3 linked regions of the Flammeovirga yaeyamensis genome follow. The protein of the gene in region 1 binds, or shares a complex with, the protein of each later gene. Links are inferred from orthologs where the notes say so. Each region holds a gene or a part of one and is shown in the gene's direction. Other genes may lie near its edges. The genes, in order: KMW28_RS18390, KMW28_RS11935 and KMW28_RS13510.

Evidence for each region.
Region 2: the proteins of KMW28_RS18390 (region 1) and KMW28_RS11935 are in contact, whole or in part, in a cryo-EM structure (PDB 6ZJN), measured with the Thermus thermophilus proteins. The link is inferred for Flammeovirga yaeyamensis from one-to-one orthologs. Residues at the interface, in WP_096411116.1 of Thermus thermophilus: Glu45, Ser46, Asn48, Pro50, Ala51, Gly52, Glu53; in WP_223903221.1 of Thermus thermophilus: Met26, Thr27, Asn29, Gly31, Pro32, His34.
Region 3: the proteins of KMW28_RS18390 (region 1) and KMW28_RS13510 are in contact, whole or in part, in a cryo-EM structure (PDB 6KHJ), measured with the Thermosynechococcus vestitus proteins. The link is inferred for Flammeovirga yaeyamensis from one-to-one orthologs. Residues at the interface, in WP_126986108.1 of Thermosynechococcus vestitus: Gly6, Tyr7, Glu8, Tyr9, Phe10, Gly12, Phe13, Leu14, Ile16, Cys17, Ser18, Pro21, Ala24, Leu25, Ala27, Ser28, Leu31, Arg32, Pro33, Ser35, Arg40, Leu41, Thr42, Thr43, Tyr44, Glu45, Ile51, Gly53, Ala54, Trp55; in WP_126985484.1 of Thermosynechococcus vestitus: Gln8, Lys26, Trp29, Leu30, Pro33, Met34, Met37, Leu38, Leu83, Ile84, Phe85, Lys86, Glu87, Asp88, Val89, Leu90, Pro91, Ala92, Thr100, Ala104, Val107, Ile108, Phe111, Leu112, Tyr114, Ile115, Ile125, Ser126, Leu128, Phe133.

The regions. Positions count from the first base shown.
Region 1 is NZ_CP076132.1:4,617,832-4,620,904, reverse strand. Bases 27-2,936 are described here. They hold KMW28_RS18390 (NADH-quinone oxidoreductase subunit A), read left to right. Parts: upstream 27-1,195; coding sequence 1,196-1,678; downstream 1,679-2,936. Other genes in these bases: KMW28_RS18385 (choice-of-anchor Q domain-containing protein), read left to right, coding at 1,683-2,936; sdaAA (L-serine ammonia-lyase, iron-sulfur-dependent, subunit alpha), read right to left, coding at 211-1,113; KMW28_RS18400 (hypothetical protein), read left to right, coding at 27-173. Also shown: more of KMW28_RS18400, read left to right, coding at 6-26; more of KMW28_RS18385, read left to right, coding at 2,937-3,053; KMW28_RS18380 (SdiA-regulated domain-containing protein), read left to right, coding at 3,056-3,073. UniProt on the Escherichia coli protein: NDH-1 shuttles electrons from NADH, via FMN and iron-sulfur (Fe-S) centers, to quinones in the respiratory chain. The immediate electron acceptor for the enzyme in this species is believed to be ubiquinone.
Region 2 is NZ_CP076132.1:3,032,200-3,035,330, forward strand. What follows is about bases 137-3,104. They hold KMW28_RS11935 (NADH-quinone oxidoreductase subunit D), read left to right. Parts: upstream 137-994; coding sequence 995-2,215; downstream 2,216-3,104. Other genes in these bases: KMW28_RS11930 (DUF349 domain-containing protein), read right to left, coding at 137-735; KMW28_RS11940 (glycosyltransferase family 4 protein), read left to right, coding at 2,225-3,104. In the rest of the region: more of KMW28_RS11930, read right to left, coding at 1-136; more of KMW28_RS11940, read left to right, coding at 3,105-3,131.
Region 3 is NZ_CP076132.1:3,457,343-3,460,328, reverse strand. What follows is about bases 19-2,841. They hold KMW28_RS13510 (complex I subunit 1/NuoH family protein), read left to right. Parts: upstream 19-800; coding sequence 801-1,883; downstream 1,884-2,841. Other genes in these bases: KMW28_RS13500 (hypothetical protein), read left to right, coding at 2,666-2,841; KMW28_RS13505 (hypothetical protein), read right to left, coding at 1,885-2,469; KMW28_RS13515 (DUF5686 and carboxypeptidase-like regulatory domain-containing protein), read right to left, coding at 19-434. In the rest of the region: more of KMW28_RS13515, read right to left, coding at 1-18; more of KMW28_RS13500, read left to right, coding at 2,842-2,986. UniProt on the Escherichia coli protein: NDH-1 shuttles electrons from NADH, via FMN and iron-sulfur (Fe-S) centers, to quinones in the respiratory chain. The immediate electron acceptor for the enzyme in this species is believed to be ubiquinone.

The DNA.
Region 1 (3,073 bases):
ATATTATGGTTACTTTCAGTTTTAAGAAAAAAAATACAGCCGCATTAGCTGCAAAATATAAGAATTATGCAGACCAATTCGAGACAGCTTTAAAAAACTTAGAGTTGTTTACTGAAGAGGAAAAGGAAAGAAATAGAGTAGAATTGGCAAAAAAATTCCAAGGCTACGTATAAACAGAGAGTATCTAAATGATACTCCCTGTTTTTTATTTTATTCTTCCGAAGAATCGATAATATCGATATCGGAGATCAATACTTTTTTAGATATCATCTTAGCAGTTGGTGTAGCTGCTATACCTCCTAAGGCCGTTTCTTTGTAACGGTCCTCCATGCTTTGCCCTACTTCTCCCATTGCGTCTACACATTCATCCACAGGGATTACACCACTTACATTGGCTAATGCAATTTGAGCTGAAGAATTAGCAATAGCAGCAGCACTTGCATTTCTAACCACACAAGGTACCTCAACCAATCCAGCGACAGGATCACAAACCAATCCGAGCATACACTGTGCAGTAATCGCTACAGCATTGAATACCATATCAATGTTTCCTCCTAAACAATAAGTAATTGCCCCAGCAGCCATTGCAGCAGCTGTTCCTGTTTCAGCTTGACAACCGCCTACAGCTCCAGCGATACCCGATTTTTTTTCCATTATCAAAGCAATTCCTGCTGAGACCAATAGAGCGTTATGCAATGTGTCATCATCCAATTGATGAAGATCTTGAAGCGTAACCAATACTCCAGGTAGAATACCAGATGCTCCTGCAGTAGGTGCGGCAACTACTCTTCCCATACAAGAATTTACTTCTTTTGCAGCAAGTGCCCTTGAGATGAGAACTTTAAATTCTTCTGACAAAACATTGATTGGAGAATTGAAAACTTTTTTTCCACCGTTTTCAATCATGCCTGATCTAGAGGTCATATCCTCGTTTAAACCTGTCTTGACAGCATCCTTCATGACATCGAAGGCTTGCTTTAAGGCTAATTTAATTTCTTCCTTAGTGCGTTCTTTTTCTCTCACTTCATAATCCAAAACAGGTTGATGAAGGGATACTTTTTTCTTTTCACAGAACTCTTTCCATTCAGAAAATGATTCAAAAAGTACGGCCATGTTATGATAGTGTTTATATGGTTAGTATTTTTATCGAAATTTTTACAAAAGAAACAATTACAGTTCATATTTCATAGATAGTATGGGTAATCAAATGCTAACAGACTTCGGTAACATTACATTATTTATAATTGTTGCTATTATTTTCGCTTTAGGAGGGTTGTTTACTGCATTTCTAGTTAGACCAAGAAGACCAAACGAAGAAAAATTAACTACCTACGAAAGTGGGGAGGATCCATTAGGTACTGCTTGGGGTAATTTTAATATACGATTTTACGTTGTGGCATTAATATTTCTATTATTCGAAGTAGAGATATTATTTTTATTTCCTTGGGCAACAGTTTTTGGAGATGCAGAAAAAATCAAACAAACTGATGGTATGTGGGGTTGGTTTGCATTATTCGAAATTGTCGTTTTTGTTGGAATATTGATTTTAGGTTTAGCATATGTGTGGAAAAAAGGTTTCTTAGATTGGATAAAACCTTCAAAAGTACAGCCTATTGAAGAGAATAATAATTTCGATTCTTCACCATACAAGGATTTCAATAAGAAATATATAAATTAGTAACTTGAAAACACTTAGCTTTTATACAGGAATCATTCTATCACTCCTCATAAGTTGTACTCCAGATGATGAGGTCATCAGTTCAGATCCTTCTTTTCAACTTCAATTTTCTGTAGATACAGTATTTTTTGATACTCTATTTACATCAAAAGAAGATGAGGGGATTGATATGCGAAGTGTTACCCAGCGTTTTATGGTGTACAATAACTCAGAAAATGCAGTCAATATTTCAGAAATCTCATTAAATGATCCTAATTCTGTTTATTCTATGTTGATAAACGGGCAAAATGAAGATATTATCAATAATACTTTACTGAGAGGTGGAGATAGTATGTTAGTCTTGACTGAAGCTAATGTACCTTATCAAAATGCGGATGATATACGAGAATTGAATGGCCAAATTTCTTTTTTCACCAATGGAAACAGACAAGCTATACAATTAAATGCTTATGCAGAGGATCCGTTTTATGTTTCAGGGGGGGCAATTTTAGTAGGTGATGTAGTATGGGAAAAAGGAAGACCATATGTTATCACTGATTCCTTATATATATCACAAAATGCGAGTTTAACGGCCAATGCCGGAACAAGAATAGTTTTTGATAATGGAGCAAAGCTTTTGATTAGTGGCTCATTACAGTTAATGGGGACACCTCAAGATACGATAAGGTTAGAAAGTATTCGATTGGATGGGCAATATGAAAATGCTCCCGGTCAATGGGATGGACTCTTCTTTGATTCCTTAAGTCATGATAATAAAATCCATGGTACTTTAATTAAAAATGCTAGAGTTGGTGTTTTGATGTATCATAATGATAACGATGATATTATCGACTTGGATATAGAAGGTTCAACAATTCAAAATATGTCTCAAGTAGGAGTAGCAATAACTAATTCTGATGTAAGAATAGTTAATACTATCATTAGTCATACGATCTCTTATGCCTATGCCCATGCAGGAGGAGGCAAATGTGATTTTTACTATAATACAATTGTAAATTCAAATACGGGCTTCTTTAGGGAAGACCCATCTGTAGCATTCGAAAGTACAAATGAAGTTATACAGTTAAACTTAGTAAATAATATAATTTGGGGTAATTTATCAAATGAATTAGTAGTTACAGAAGGTGTTGATTTTAATAGTATTACAAATAATATATTGAAAGCATCAAGTGATCAGTTTGACCCTGAAACCAATTTAATAAATATAGATCCATATTTCAGATATCCTTTTACTTATAATTTTGACTTAGCAGATGATAGTCCGGCTCGAGGAGCAGGAATTGATGTAAACGGTATAACTGTTGATCAAAGAGGAGAGAATAGAACATCACCACCAGATATAGGTGCTTTGCAATGGATTCCAGAGGAAGAATAAAAATGAGAACGATACATTAC
Region 2 (3,131 bases), 1.6 Mb from region 1 along the record:
CACTTCTAAAAGTTTCTCAGCTCTTTCGATAAGTGCTTTTTTCGCTTTTAGATTGTGTTGTCTGTCCAATTCTTTTAATTCAAACTCAATAGACATTTGGTCGTAGAAACGATCCAATAATGCACCATAAGTTTTGTATATTTCATCAGCATATTGCTGTGGAACTGCGCCAGTTGCTTTCCAATCTTTCTGAAGATCTTTCACTTTTGACATCACACCTTTATCGTCAGTGCTTTCAATAAGTTCTTTTACCTGATTGATGATGGCTCTTTTCTTCTTCAGGTTATCTTCTCTCATTTTCTGCATTTGCTCGAAATGCTGACGTCTTGCATTCTTGATAGCATAAAAAGCATCGTTGAATGATTTGATATCTGCATTATGGTATTCGAAACCGTCTGTGTTACCATTCGCTTCTAAATACTCTGCCTTTGCAGCTGCTTCCTCCTCTTTTACGATTGGATCAAAAGCTTCTTTGATTTTCTTAGAAATCTTTTCTGCTTTTACGACATCAGAAGAGTTCACAATCTTCTTGATCTCGTCTAATAATTCTTGTTTTCCGAATCCAGTAAAGTCTTTGTCTTCCTGTAATTCTTCTTCCACTGAAGTGGCTTCATCATCACCGAAGTCTGCTACATCCTCCATGTCTGCTACATCCTCGATCTGTGAAGTTGTTTCCTCTGTCAAATTTTGCTCGTTTAACTCATTTGATTGAGTTTCGTCTTGTGGTGTTCCCATCTTAAAAAACGATTTAAAGTGCGTCAAAAATGTTACTACTACCCATTTCGAAAAAAATGAAATGGCCCTAGGCATGACTTTTCACAAAGTCATTTAAGTCATGAGCAAAAATAGTCTTATTTTCTTATCATTAATAACTAAACTAAGGTTTTGGGCTATTTTTAGTTCTTTTTTTTTCATCTTTGTAATCAGTTTTTATTTTTCAATGATTATTAACGACTTTTGTTAATAATTCTTTTTGACAAACAGCTATTTTTTGATGGAGAAAAGACAAGTTCAATATCAATATGATGAAAACCATTTAGTAAATTCATCTCGTAACTTTTACAATATAGATAACCTTCGTACAGAGGAGATGGTCCTTAATATAGGCCCGCATCACCCTGCTACGCATGGTGTATTAAGAGTAGAAGTATTAACCGATGGTGAATATGTAGTAGATCTTACTCCTCATTTAGGCTATTTGCACAGATGTTTCGAAAAACATGCTGAGAATTTAAGTTTTCAGCAAATCATTCCTTACATCGATAGAATGGATTATGTAGCTTCTATGAACTCTGAGCATATTTATGCAATGGGTGTAGAACATATGCTGGGTATTACTGATAAAATTCCAAAAAGAGTGGAATATATCAGAGTTTTGGTGGCCGAATTGAACAGAATAGCTTCTCACTTTATTGCGGTAAGTACTTATGTTTTGGACACCGGTGCCACTACTCCTTTCTTGTGGATGATGCGTGATAGAGAACACATTCTAAGACTTCTAGAATGGGTTTCTGGTGCTCGAATGCTTTATAATTATATCTGGATTGGAGGTTTATATTATGATTTACCTGTTGGTTTTGAAGAGAAATGTTTAGAATTCATCACCTACCTCAAACCTAAACTCGTTGAGTTTAGAGAAATGGTGATCAACAATAAAATCTTTGTAGAAAGAACGGCAAATGTTGGGGTTTTACCTTTAAGCACAGCACTTGATTATGCCACTTCAGGACCGGTTCTTAGAGGATCTGGATTAGCACATGATTTAAGAAGAGTAGATGCTTATTCAGCATACCCTGAATTAGACTTTGATATTCCTGTAGGCAAAGGAATTATGGGCTCCGTAGGTGATTGTTGGGACAGAACATATGTTCGTGTTGAAGAGTGTTTTGAGTCTATCAAAATCATTGAACAATGTATTGGTAAGCTTCAAAAAGAACATAAAAGAGATAGAAATTTTGATCCTCAAGCTTTTGTACCTAAGAAAATTAGACCAAAAGCAATGGATTATTATGCAAGAGCTGAAGGCCCTAAAGGGGAACTTGGATTTTTTATGCGTACCAACGGAAAATCTGATATCCCTGAACGACTTAAAGCAAGATCATGTTGTTTTTGTAACTTAAGTGTTTTACCAGAGTTAGGTAAAGGCAACCTATTATCTGATCTTATTGTGATCATGGGGTCGATTGATATTATTATGGGGGAAGTAGATCGCTAGGAAGATTTAATGACGTATTATACAGAGAACATACAAGAAACATTACAGAATACCTTAGGGAAAACATCAAAAAACATCGGAATAGTAACACATTGCTTTCCGCCGGATTTTGGTGCTGCCCCTCATCAATTTGAATTCTTAGCTCAAAGTTTTTCCAAAAAAGGAAATAAAGTGACTGTATTTACCTCTCACCCTTATTACCCTACTGGAAAAATTACCCTCAAAGACTTTTTTACTTGGAAAAGAACTTCTAAAAAGAAGAACATTACAGTAATTAGGCATTGGTTATTGCCTTCTCAGAAGAACAATATGTTCCTTCGTCTTATCAGTATGTTTAGTATGCTATTTAGTATGCTCACTTCATTAAGAGAGGTGAAAAAGCAAAAATTAGATATTTTACTCATACAAACCCCCCCAATTACATTGCCTATTTTTGGTATCCTTGCCAAAAAACTTTACGGTGTAAATGTAGTGCTAAATGTAAGTGATTTATGGCCCCAAGCGATGGTTGACATTAATGGTTTATCGAAATCATCAGTTGCTTATAAAGTATTGCATTGGTTAGAAAAATTCTATTACAAAAAAGCAGATGCTTTAGTAACACAATCGAAAGAATCACAAGAATACATCAAAGATTTAGGGTTTGATTTACCTCATATCTACCGAATTGGCACAAATACTAAACAATTCCGTCAGAAAACTGATTTTAATTCATCCGAAAAAATCAAAGTAGTCTATATGGGTGTTTTAGGGGTAGCACATGGTATCTCAAAATTAATTAAGGAAATAGCGTTTGATGATTTAAATATTGAATTACATATTTTTGGAGATGGTGTGGATTATAAAAATATCCAATCTATCATCAAGAAGAAGCAATTAAATAATGTGTTTCTAAACAGAGCCATCGATTATCATT
Region 3 (2,986 bases), 1.2 Mb from region 1 along the record:
TTTAAATCTCTTGTATCGTTATCATCTTTATGCTTTTGAACGTTTCTGAGGATTTCCCAAGCAGGGTTTTCCCATTTCTTCGACTTAATGACAACCTCCTCTAATTCCGTAGAGCTTTCCTTCAGTTTGAGGATAATCTTTTTATTGTAATTCGAATTGTTTAGTTTCTTTGTACAATGCTCATATCCAGTAAATTTAGCCACCAATGTCTTTCCTTTGTAATCATCTATTGTGATGGAAAAAAGACCATTATTATTGGTTAAGGTACCAATGGTTGTTCCCTCAAAATAGACGCTAGCAAAAGGAACAGGGAGATTACTTCCTTGTTCAACGACTTGGCCTTTTATAGTAAATTGTGCATGTACAGAAGCAGATAGTAGTGTTAGGCAAGTTGAAAAAAGTAAGATGAGTAGCTTCTTAATTGTTTTACTCATTAAAAGTATATGATGAATTAATTATAAGATTATCAAAAACATATTCTGTAGTCGATTTTAAAAAATGTAATCAACAAGTTTACTGATAATACTTCAAATTAGAAAAAAAAAGATGGATTAACTAAAAATCATTTGTTTGAAATGGTTTCTGCTAATTAATATGAAAGGTAAACCTTGAAATATTAATAATTATGCAAAAAAATAATACGAACGTTAATAAAATTGCGAATAAACTACTGTTTGATGAATATTATCTTGATCAATTAATTAAATTGCAACTTGAAAATCTGAGCAATCGAACAAACTGTAAGCGTACACCCGAGTTGTTCTTTATAATCAGAATAATTTTTTAGTCAGATACAAACTATGCTAGCACTTGTTTTATATCTTCCATTTCTTTTAGTATTTGCCATTTTGGGAATCTACGTAGAGCGTAAAGTTTCTGCTTGGATGCAAGACCGAATGGGACCTGTAAATGTGGGTCCAAGAGGTTTATTGCAAACATTTGCAGATATACTAAAGCTATTAACAAAGGAAGATATTATTCCAAAAGCGGTAGACAGAACCATTTTTAAATACGCACCAATAGTCATTTTTATGCCTGTATTTGCAGGCTTTGCTGTACTGCCATTTACCAATGGTATTTACGGTTCTCAGTCGATGATTGGTGTTTTTTATATTTTAGCGATTTTATCGTTAGAAGTTTTAGGAATTATAGCAGCAGGATGGAGTTCGAACAATAAATACGCTCTATATGGAGCCATGAGATCAGCTTCTCAAATGGTTTCATATGAAGTGCCAATGGGCCTGGCAGTGCTGTGTGTTGTGATGACTGCTCAAACCTTGAATACAGAGATTATTTCTACTCAACAAGGGCTTTTATCAGCAGATGTGAATTATTTATTTGGCTTAAAATCTTTAGGAATAGATGTAACTGATATGGGCGGAATTCTAACTTGGAATATTCTTAGAAATCCGTTTTTAATCCTAGCATTCATCATATTTTATATCTCATCTTTAGCTGAAGCAAATAGAGCACCTTTCGATTTACCTGAAGCAGAGACAGAACTGATTGCTGGATATCATATTGAATATTCAGGAATGAGGTTTGCCTTTATGATGCTTGCTGAATATGGTGTAATGTTATTAGGTTGTGTATTTGCCTCTGTATTATTTTTAGGCTCTTGGAACACACCATTCATTAATATTGGATCGCTACGATTGGCCGATTGGACTACAGGTACAACTGGAGAATTATCGGGTTATGTATGGGGATTTGTTTGGTTAATGAGTAAGACATTATTCCTTGTATTTGTACAAATGTGGATACGTTGGTCTTACCCAAGGTTAAGGGTGGATCAGTTAATGACTTTGTGTTGGAAATACCTTACACCTGCTGGTTTATTGCTTGTATTTATTACAGGTGTATGGAGGTTGATGATGATCTAAATTATAAATCAAATAGTGTTTTAAGCGATAACCAAAGATCTTTTTTCTTTTCGGTATCAAATAATAGTTTTGAAAGACTGTCCGCAGCTACTGCCGGGCAATCATCAATTTCAGTAGGAACGTATTTAGGTACTTTCTGACTTGAAATTGGGCTTTCATCCCCATTAATAAAATATAGTATGTGTTTTGGCTCAAGTTTTTTCATCAGTTGATCTAATTGATCTTTTTGCTCCAAAACATTCACCACAGCTACTTCTTGTAATGATAATTGTAGGGCTCCAATAATTTTTAGCAATAACTGGAATTCTTTACTTCTATAGATATCCACACCACTGTGTTCGATAAGGATAACGATATGACGTTTATTCTCACCATAATAATCAGTAGGTAAAGTTTTATTGATAGATTTTTTAGGAACAGCTTTTTGTTCTTTCACCTCATTTTTAGGTGATTCCTCTTTCTTCTCAACCTGATCTCCGTTGATTTTTGCCAATTCTTCCTCTGGAATCTCAATGTCTTCTAGCTCTTCAGGAAAGAGGTATAAAGTATCAAACATTTGAGATAAAAAGCCTAATTCGTTTTCCATAGATGCAAAGATAAAATCATTTTAGATAACCTGATAAGAAAATTGATCGAAAACAGTATTGAAATGCTAATAATATCTTTCACCTAGGTTTAATACAATAGAATTTAAAGATTTAGCGGTATTTTTTTTTGATATATAATATTTACAATTATTTTTGGTCTGAATTTTTTTTAAAGAACCTAATCGAAATAAGATTATGACTTTTAGTGCTAAATATAAAAATTTAGGTAAAATTGCTATCGCTTGTGGTTTAGCTACAACTATGATCGCTTGTGGTGGATCGGCTGATTCTTCAAACAACGATGAGACAAAGAAGGAAATCGCAGCAGTGAAAGAAGCATCAGTAGATTTTAATATAATCTTAAATAATGCTCCTGACCCAACTTCAATCCCTGTATTGTTAGAAAGAAGTGGAGCTGAGTTTGACGCTTCATTACTAAACTCGAAAGACAAAGCAGAATCATATGTATTAAAAGATGCATCATCTGCATTAAACTTCGGTGTATATATTTCTGAT